DNA from 3 places in the Paenarthrobacter sp. TE3676 genome. Region 3 is predicted to be linked to each of the others. Evidence: riboswitches for the same ligand, from Rfam matches in the RefSeq annotation. Region 3 holds a riboswitch; each other region holds the start of a gene.
What was found. Region 3 has a riboswitch for S-adenosylmethionine ahead of ACZ881_RS01075 (aminotransferase class V-fold PLP-dependent enzyme). Riboswitches for the same ligand answer to the same signal wherever they lie in the genome.
Positions count from the first base shown of each region.

Region 1: linked by a shared signal. The riboswitch ahead of ACZ881_RS14330 (hypothetical protein) and the one ahead of ACZ881_RS01075 (aminotransferase class V-fold PLP-dependent enzyme) in region 3 are both predicted to bind S-adenosylmethionine.
Region 2: linked by a shared signal. The riboswitch ahead of metX (homoserine O-acetyltransferase MetX) and the one ahead of ACZ881_RS01075 (aminotransferase class V-fold PLP-dependent enzyme) in region 3 are both predicted to bind S-adenosylmethionine.

Region 1 is NZ_JBWBQU010000005.1:333,603-336,871, reverse strand. It holds gene ACZ881_RS14340 (VIT1/CCC1 transporter family protein) at 1-1,064, opposite strand, end outside; gene ACZ881_RS14335 (hypothetical protein) at 1,320-1,511, shown strand; gene ACZ881_RS14330 (hypothetical protein) at 1,508-1,819, opposite strand; SAM riboswitch class IV at 1,836-1,955, opposite strand; gene ACZ881_RS14325 (sodium:solute symporter family protein) at 2,260-3,269, opposite strand, start outside.
Region 2 is NZ_JBWBQU010000008.1:176,174-179,442, reverse strand. It holds gene ACZ881_RS18945 (bifunctional o-acetylhomoserine/o-acetylserine sulfhydrylase) at 1-1,007, shown strand, start outside; SAM riboswitch class IV at 1,170-1,286, shown strand; gene metX (homoserine O-acetyltransferase MetX) at 1,302-2,423, shown strand; gene ACZ881_RS18935 (hypothetical protein) at 2,426-2,875, opposite strand; gene ACZ881_RS18930 (winged helix DNA-binding domain-containing protein) at 2,938-3,269, opposite strand, start outside.
Region 3 is NZ_JBWBQU010000001.1:205,637-208,905, reverse strand. It holds gene rsgA (ribosome small subunit-dependent GTPase A) at 1-538, shown strand, start outside; gene hisN (histidinol-phosphatase) at 595-1,407, shown strand; SAM riboswitch class IV at 1,589-1,702, shown strand; gene ACZ881_RS01075 (aminotransferase class V-fold PLP-dependent enzyme) at 1,735-3,144, shown strand; gene ACZ881_RS01070 (class I SAM-dependent methyltransferase) at 3,221-3,269, shown strand, end outside.

The DNA of each region.
Region 1 (3,269 bases), on a different contig from region 3:
CCGGACAACAAGCCGACGACGGCGCCGGTAGCCAGGAGCGCGATACCCACCAGAACGCCGGCCACCAGCAAGGCGGCGATGCCCGTCATGCCGAAAATGAACGGCAGGATGGGCACAATGGCGCCCGAAGCGAAGAAGCAGAAGCTGGACATCGCTGCACCCCACGCCGAACCGACGGATTCATGATCGTCAGTGGGTGGCTTCTCCGGCTGCAAGGAAAGGCTGGGATCGCAGTCGCAGCTGAACAATCCCATGCGCTCGGCAGCACGATGCTCCGCGGCTTCACGCGTCATGCCACGGGCCAAGTACACCAGGACCAGCTCGTTGTGCTCGATGTCCAATGACGGTGCCGCGGTCAGAGTGGCCTGCGTGGGAAGGGTCGCGTTAAGGAGCTCCCGCTGCGAGCGGACCGAGACGTATTCGCCCGCACCCATGGAGAGGGCCCCGGCAAGGAGACCCGCGACGCCACTCATGAGCACCACGGGGCTGGGCACGCCGGTTGCGGCCATGCCCATGACCAGGGAAAGGTTGCTGACCAAACCGTCGTTGGCGCCGAAAACGGCCGCGCGGAAGGTTCCGGAGAGCCGGTTGCGTCCGCGTGTGGCCAAGCCGCGGACTACTTCTTCGTGGATTTGTTCATCGGCCACCATGGCAGGCGTCGCGGCAGGTTCGGTGCCGTACGGGGAACGGCCTTCGGCGCGCTGTGCCAGAGCGAGGACGAACACTGAACCGAAGTTGCGGGCCAGGAAGCCCAGGAACTGGCTGCGGGTGGAAGCTGCCTTGGGCATACCGGCATGCTCGCCAAGGAGCTTGAGCCAGTGGGCTTCGTGCCTGCCTTCGGCTTCGGCCAGGGCGAGCAGGATTTGGCGTTCTTCGCCGTCACGTCGCTGGGCCAGTTCGCGGTAGACGGCGGCCTCGGCACGCTCATCGGCCAGGTACTGCCGCCACCGGCGGATGTCAGCGTGCGAGGGCGGCGCGGGTTGCGTGCCGGCGTTTTCGGCGGTTGCCGGTTCGGGGGTGGGGTCCGGAGCGGAGCTCGACGAACTGTGGGATTCCTGGTGCATCTGCACTTTGTCTCCTGTGCTTGGTGGGGTAGTTGCGGCCCCATTGCACGCCCCACACTACCGCTTATCCGCGCGGATTTTTGGCTGGTATTCCTTAACTGGAATGTTCGGTGCACCGTAATTTCCTTGACCCTCGACTGTGCCGGTGCTCAGATGGAAGGACAGGGGCGGGGCCCTTCCGCCACTGGATTCCTGCATTCGGGTCAACGGGCTGAACCGCCCACCAGAACAGGCCCACGAGACGGAGGTTGCACCATGAACACCACCGAATCACACGCCAACTACCCGGAACGGACAACCATTGAGTCCGACCCGGCCTACGACTACGCCGAAGACCAGGAAGTGGACGAACCCTGGGTAGAGGAAGTGGACGCCCCCGAGGACGACGAACGCGTTGTCCCCATAGACGAAACCGAAGAGTTCCGCGAGGAAGACGAGGAAGCTTAGGTCTGTTTCCCGTGCCCTAGTGTGAAGTGACGTTTGACGCCCGCCCGTTTTCCGACGGCCGCAACAGTCACCGTTAGTGTCTTGGACGACTCACACCAGTGCGTTGGCCGGACGGCTTGGGCCAACGCCTGCGCGATGAGTTGCGGTTGGTCATGTCTGAACTGCTCGGTTCCAGCATTGGCAGTGATGGTCACCGTGCCCAGGAAGAGGTCGACGGCGGGGATCACCGCGACCGTGGGGGTGGCCGTTCCGGCCGGGGTACTGGGTGCTGTGGTGTTTACCGGGGTGGTATCGCCTTGGTACGGCAAGGGACTGCTCCTTGGGGGAGTGCTCTTGCCCGCTCGGTTGTCTCTGGTCCGGGACGGGCCGCTTCCTCATCCGAACCACCCGTGAACATGGGGTTGGTGTGTGGCCAGTCGGAGCTTGGCACCACATCTCTTGAAGCTGGGACCACCCTACCGCATTGGTGTTCGGCCACCCGCTGTGGGGTGTGTTGATGGGCCTGCTCTGCTCACTATGGGTGGGTTTGGCGTGCAGAGCGGGCCTTCCAAGGGGTGGGCGCGTGTTGTGGGCCTTGGTGTGTTGTGGGGCCTGCTTTGCGCTCTTTGGGGTGGTTTTGGCGTGTAGAGCGGGCCTTCCAGCGGGTGGTTCCCGGACATAGCGCAACGGCGGCGCCGCCCCAAAAAGGGGAGGCGCCGCCGTCGAACTTTACTTGTTTCCTGAACCTTGCCTAGTTCTTTGTGCCCGCCTAGGAAGCGGGGGTGGTGAGCTCTTCTTCGGCCACGCGGGTACCGGCAACGCGATCCGTCCAGGCCTTCATGACTGCCGGATCCGTGGGCTTGCTGGCAAGCGAGATCACTACGTACACCAAAGCCGAGGCGATCAAACCGAAGTAGATGGGCTCGTTGGCGTAGATGCCATCGAGGGGAACTTCGGCGTTGATCTCAAGGATGATCATGGTTCCGAGGGTTACCACTGAACCGGCCGCCATGGACCATGCTGCGGCGATGCCCGTTCCACGCTTCCACACCAAGCCGCCAATGATGGCCACGAGGAGGCCGCCAACCAGGATGTCGTAGGCAATGGTCAGTGCGGCCACCACATCCTTGGTGGAGATGGCGATGATGATTGCGACGATCCCCAGGCCGAGTACCCAGTAACGGTTGGCCTTGACGTCGTGCTCAGGGTTATCGGAGTCGGAGGTGTCCACCTTCTTGCCAAACCAGCTGGCAACGAAAGGCATTACGTCGGCGCGGGCAACGGTTGCAGCAGCAATCAGTGCGCCTGACGCCGTGGACATCATGGCGGCCACAGCTGCGGCAAGCACCAAGCCGCCGATGCCGATGGGCAGGAGCCGGGTAGCGACCTCTGCGTAGACGTCGTCCTTGGCAGCGATTTCGATGCCGGAGAGGGCAACGCTGGCGGCCATGCCGATCAGGGCACCTGCGAAGCCGTAGAGGATGCAGTAGACGCCGGCGGTAGCGCCGCCCCAGCGGGCAACTGTGGGGTTCTTGGCGGTGAACACGCGCTGCCAGATGTCCTGGCCGATCAGGAGGCCCAGTGTGTACACGACGAAGTAGGTGATGATCGTCTGGAGGCCGATGCCGCCGATGTCGAAGAAGCTCTCATCGACGCGGGCTCGGATGCCATCGAGGCCACCTGCGGCGTTCAGGGCGAAGGGGAGCATGAGGAAGAAGATTCCCACGGTCTTGATGACGAACTGGACCTGGTCGGCCAAGGTGATGGACCACATGCCGC
Region 2 (3,269 bases), on a different contig from region 3:
TCGTAGCGAGCCCCAGCCTGTACGGCGGCACGTACAACCTGCTGGCGCACACGCTGAAGAAGTTCGGCATTTCGGTCACGTTCGTCGAGGACCCTGACAATCTGGACCAGTGGCGTGACGCCGTCCGGCCGAACACCAAGTTGTTCTTCGGCGAGGTCGTCTCCAACCCGCGCCAGGATGTCCTGGACATCGAGGGCATCGCCCGCACCGCACACGCGGCCGGCGTTCCCCTCATTGTGGACAACACCCTGTCCACGCCTTACCTGATCCGGCCCATCGAGTGGGGAGCGGACATCGTGGTCCATTCCGCGACCAAGTACCTGGGTGGTCACGGCTCGGCAATCGCCGGTGTGATTGTGGACTCCGGCAACTTCGACTTCGGCAAGGACCCGGAGCGCTTCCCTGGTTTCAATACCCCGGACCCCAGCTACAACGGTCTGGTCTACGCCCGGGACCTCGGCAAGGACGGTGCACTGGGCGCGAACCTCTCCTACATCCTCAAGGCCCGAGTCCAGTTGCTTCGCGATCTCGGCTCTGCCGTGTCCCCGTTCAACGCCTTCCTCATTGCCCAGGGACTGGAGACCTTGAGCCTGCGCGTGGAACGCCATGTTGCCAACGCCACCAAGGTGGCCGAATGGCTTGAAAACCACGACGACGTCGAATCGGTCGCCTATGCGGGCCTGCCGTCCAGCCCGTGGTACGACCGCGGCCGGAAGTACGGACCCAAGGGCACGGGCGCCATCGTTGCCTTCAACGTCAAGGGCGGCGTCGAAGCCGGCAAGCGCTTCGTGGACGGCCTGGAGTTGCACTCGCACGTTGCCAACATCGGTGATGTCCGCTCGCTGGTCATCCACCCGGCGTCGACTACACACAGCCAATTGACGGTGGAACAGCAGGTCGCTGCCGGCGTTAACCCCGGCCTCGTGCGCTTGTCCGTGGGCATTGAGCACGTTGATGACATCATCGCCGACCTCGAAGCGGGCTTCCGGGCCGCCAAGGGCGCCTAACGCCGCGGCTTTGAGTCTCAGCCCGGCTGCCGCCCGCGTCGACGATTATTCGCCGGGCGGCAGTTCCGGGTGCTCGTTCGTGAACGAAGACGCCCCAAACCGTCACACTGTTGTCACATTCTTCGCCAGAACCACCCTGCATTTCCTAGACTCTTGGTATTAGGTCATGAGTGCCAGCACACAGCCCCGGCTTGCTGGCCGGCAACCCTCCTACGCGGTGGGGTGCCCCGGGTGAAGACCTGGCCTGTTCGCACGCAAGGCGACGGGCAAGCGCGAGGTTAAGGTGTCAAAGGAATGACCATTACTGCTACAGCCCTTCCCAAATCCGGAGAAGAAGACGGAACCGTCAAGTACGCCGGCATCGGGCCGTTGGAACTTGAGGCCGGCGGATTCCTCCCCGATGTCGTCCTCGCTTATGAGACCTGGGGGCAGCTGAATGCCGAGGCCTCCAATGCCGTCCTCATCCAGCATGCGCTCACGGGCAGCACTCACGTAGCCCGTGGAGCCACCGACGAGCAAGGTTGGTGGGAGCAACTCGTTGGCCCGGGTGCCACCATCGACACCAACAAGTTTTTCGTCATTTCCATCAACATCGTGGGCGGTTGTTATGGCAGCACCGGCCCATCGTCAGAAGCACCGGACGGACGTCCTTGGGGCTCACGTTTCCCGTTGGTCACGCTGCGCGACAGCACGGAGGCTGAGGCGCGCCTCGCCGATGCCTTGGGAATCGATGCCTGGCACGCCGTGTTGGGCGGTTCCATGGGCGGCGCCAGGGCCCTTGAATGGGCTGTGACGTTCCCTCACAGGGTCAAACGCTGCGCCGTAATTTCGGTGGGCGCCTACAGTACGGCCGAGCAGATTGCCTTTGCCCAAGCCCAAACCTTGGCCATCAGGCAGGACCCGAACTTCAAAAACGGTGATTATTACGGCGGCACTGCACCCGAACATGGTTTGGCACTGGCCCGACGCATCGCCCACATCACTTACCGCTCAGCCTTGGAGTTGGATTTCCGCTTCGGCAGGGAAGCACAGCACCAGGAGACACCACTCGCTGCCGCGGTGTTGGGGGAGCGTGGCCGCTACCAGGTGGAAAGCTATTTGGACCACCAGGGAACCAAGCTGGTCCGCCGTTTCGATGCCAACAGCTACATCGCCATCACCGAAGCCCTGATGTCCCACGACGTCACCAGGGGCCGCGGCCCGCTGGAACAGGCGTTGTCGCGCGCTACGGCTGAGTTCTTCGTGGCGGCGGTGGACAGCGACAGGCTCTACTTCCCTGCACAGTCGCGGGAACTTGCCGCGGCGCTACCTGGGGATGTGCCGGTCCACCTCATTGAGGCTCCGATTGGTCACGACGGCTTCCTCACTGAGATCGGCCAGCTCTCGGCACAACTCCGGGAATCATTCTTCGCCTAGCCCTAGCCGTTCATGATTTCGCCGCGCTGCTTCATGTAATCCTCCATGGCGATCTCGCCGTTGCTGAACTTCGTGTCCAGCTCCGCCAGCTTGCGAGCGCGGAATCCCTGCGGCTCCGAAGCGCCAGCTGAGGGGAACGGTGCGGGGGATGAAGGGTTCGACGGCGGCCCGGCCTGCGGTGTCGAATCCGCGGGGCGGAGGACGGTCGGCTCGGAAGGGTACCCGGGGTAATTCTGACCTGGGTAACCCTGCGTCGGGTATCCCTGACCTGGATAATTCTGCTGCGGGTAATTCTGTGGTGGATACCCTGGTCCGGGCAGATTCTGCTGTGGGTAGCGGGGGTCGCGGAAGTTATTGTCCTGGATCCGACGCGCCCGGGAGCGGTTGTACATGCGGATCCCGAGCGGAATCAGCCAAGAGCAGACGATGATCCAGAAGATCAGATTGTTCACAGTGCAGGCCTCCTAGGTCTCATCCCAGCTTAGTCCTGACCAGCAAAACCACTGCGGCTGCTTCAGACCAGCTCGGTCTGCATGCCCAGGAACCGGCCGTAGCGATCCACCTCCGACTGCAGGGCCTCCTGCTCTTTTGCGGTGGTGGGCCGGTTCATTCGGACGTCCACTTCGCAGGTTCTGCCGGAGAAGCCATGCCGCCACCATCCGGCCAACCTGCCGTCCAGCAGAACCACGTGCATGGGTCCGTTGTCCTCGGGGAAGATGGGCGCCGTGCCACCAAGGAAGTGCCGGGACTGTGAGTAGCCCATCACGTATTCGTCGTAGCACTGGATGAGGTCGACGCGGGGAAGCCCGGGATCCTCGGCGGGCGAAGGATCGCCACCACCCGCGA
Region 3 (3,269 bases):
GGCCGGCGGCATCGATGCCCGTTCCGATGACGGACTATCAGCCCGGCTGGACAAGGTCGCCGTATCCCAACTCCGCTCGCACCTGGGTGGAAAAGTCACCGTCATGCTCGGTCACTCCGGCGTTGGCAAATCCACCATGGTCAACGCGCTGACAGGTGCAGAGCGCGCCACTGGGGGCGTCAACGCGGTGACGGGCCGTGGCAGGCACACATCATCCTCGGCTTTGGCGTTGAAGCTGGATGATGCACCGTCCGGCAGCTGGATCATCGATACTCCCGGAATCCGCTCCTTCGGCTTGGCGCATGTGGATCCGGACCGGATACTGCACTCGTTCCCGGACCTTGAGCCCGGCACCGAGACCTGCGACCGCGGCTGCAAGCACGGTGCCACAGCCACCAATTGCGGGCTGGATGCATGGGTAAACGATGGCCATGCCGGGCCATCGGGAGTGGCCCGGTTGGCCTCCTTGCGCCGATTGCTGGGTGCAGACCCAAGGCTCGAAGCGAAAGAGACCAAGGAACTGGGCACCGTCAACTGATTCGTTGTCTGCTTCACGTCCCCAATGCAGCGAACGATTCAGGATAGTTTGGTGGCATGACCCATCCCGTTTCCACCTACAACGATGACCTGCGCCTGGCCCACGTCCTCGCCGATTCAGTCGACGCCCAGACCATGGATCGCTTCAAGGCACTGGACCTGCAGATCGAAACCAAGCCCGACCTCACACCTGTCACTGACGCTGACAAGGCCGCAGAGGAAGCAATCCGCGGTCAACTGTCCCGCTCCCGTCCGCGGGACGCGGTCCTGGGCGAGGAGTTCGGCAGCAGCGGTCACGGTTCACGTCGCTGGATCATAGACCCCATCGACGGGACCAAGAACTTTGTCCGCGGTGTCCCGGTGTGGGCAACGTTGATCGCCCTCGTGGATGAGGGGGAACCTGTGGTGGGCGTAGTAAGTGCGCCTGCACTAGGCAAGCGATGGTGGGCTGCGAAGGACATGGGCGCCTACATGGGCCGCTCCCTGGCCTCGGCAACGCGGCTCAAGGTGTCCAACGTTTCCCGCCTGGCCGACGCCTCCATGTCATATTCCAGCCTTTCGGGGTGGAAGGAACGCGGCAACCTGGATGAATTCCTGGGGCTGACGGAAGACATCTGGCGGACACGCGCCTATGGTGATTTCTGGTCGTATTGCCTCGTGGCCGAGGGGGCAGTGGATATCGCCTGCGAGCCTGAACTGAACCTCTACGACATGGCAGCACTCGTCCCGATCGTCACCGAGGCAGGCGGCCGTTTCACGTCCTTGGAAGGCGAAGACGGTCCGTTTGGCGGTAACGCCCTGGCCACCAACTCGATCCTGCACTCCGAGGTCCTCAAGCGCCTCAACCCCGGATTGGACGACCTTCTCTAAACCTATCCACGCCTGGCCAACCAAGCAGCAGGCGGAATTTTCGACGGCGGATGGCCCCCACAGAGGGTCTCCGCCGTTTTTTATTCGGCGAAGAAGGGATTTCGCATTCGACGTAACAAAGGGCTTAACAAAAGGGAGCGGCTTTGGAAGCCTCCCCGGACGTGCCTTAGCCTTTTTTACAGGTCACGAGTGCCAGCGCTAAACCCCGGTTTGCTGGCCGGCAACCCTCCATTCGCGGTGGGGTGCCCCGGGTGACGACCCGGCCGGTCCGGAACGGATGCGGCAAGCGCGGATCCCCCTATGGGGGTCCCTCTTGAGTGAGGTTCCATGAGCACTGTCACGTTCAACTCCAACACCATTCCGTCCTTTGTTGAAGAATCCACAGCAGAGACGACAACCGCTGTGCGTCCGCTTGCGGCGGTCACTGGCGCTGAGCTTCAGGCTCCCCTGATTCAGGGTGGCCACGTCCGCTACGCAAACTTGGACTACGGCGCATCGGCCCCGGCCCTGACCATCGTTTCGGCCTACCTCAACGAGGTCCTGCCCTACTACGCCAGCGTTCACCGGGGCGCCGGGTACGCCTCGCAAATCAGCACGTCGGTGTACGAGAACTCGCGGAACATCGTCCGTGATTTCGTCGGCGGGCGTGCCGATGACTCAGTGATCTTCACACGGAACACCACTGACTCGTTGAACCTCCTGGCCGGATGCCTCCCGCAGGTGGATGGCCAATTTGCGGGCGAGGTCCTGTACTTGGACATCGAGCACCACGCCAACTTGCTTCCGTGGCAGGGAGTCCCCCACCGCAGCGTCGTCGCGGCACCAACCCTGGCCGAAACGGTGGACAAGCTCAAGGCCGAACTTGCCCAGGGCGGGGTCAGCCTGCTGGCTGTTACCGGCGCCTCGAACGTGACGGGGGAAATTCTTCCCATCGCCCGCCTTGCTTCGCTTGCCCACGAATACGGCGCAAGGATCGTGGTGGACGCTGCGCAGCTCGCACCTCATCGCCGGATCAACATCACCGAGGCGGACGTTGACTACATCGTCTTCTCCGGACACAAGCTTTATGCCCCCTTCGGCGTGGGTGTGGTGGTGGGTCGTCCGGACTGGCTCGACGCCGGCATACCGCACCTGGCCGGAGGCGGCGCGGTACGTGAAGCGCGCCTGGACTCAGTGAGCTGGGCCGCGGGCCCGGCGCGCCACGAGGGCGGCTCACCCAACGTGCTGGGCGCCGCGACACTTGCCCGCGCCACCCAAGTCCTCGCAGGGCTCGATCAGGACGCGTGGCACGCCCACGAGTCCGCCATCCGCTCGTACCTGGTGCAGGGCCTGGAGGCCATCGATGGCGTGACCGTCCACAAGATCTTCGCTGACTCCCTGGACACCATCGGTGTGGTCAACTTCTCCGTAGAAGGATTCGACGCCGGACTGGTTGCGGCCTACCTGGCGGCCGAGCACGGGGTTGGCCTCCGTGATGGCCGGTTCTGCGCCCACCCGCTCCTCAAACGCCTCGGGCTCCCCTCCGGATCCCTGCGCGCCAGCTTCGGCGTCGGCTCCCGGTTGGAGGACGCCACAAGGCTGCTTGCAGGCATCGAAGGACTCAAGCGCGACGGACTGGGCTGGGACTACGTGGTGGACGAGGGCCGTTGGGTTCCTGCAAATGACCATCGCAGCTACCCCGAATGGGCCCCGAACACTCCCGGCACTGCGGGCGCAGCTCCCTGCACTGTTGACTAGGAACACTGCGGACCGGGAACACTGCGGTAAATTCATAGGGTACTTTTAGCGACCCTGTGAAGGAGCTTTCGTGGCCCTGCGTTCACCGGCTGCCGCCAGCGGACAGCCACGTACTCCCGGACCAG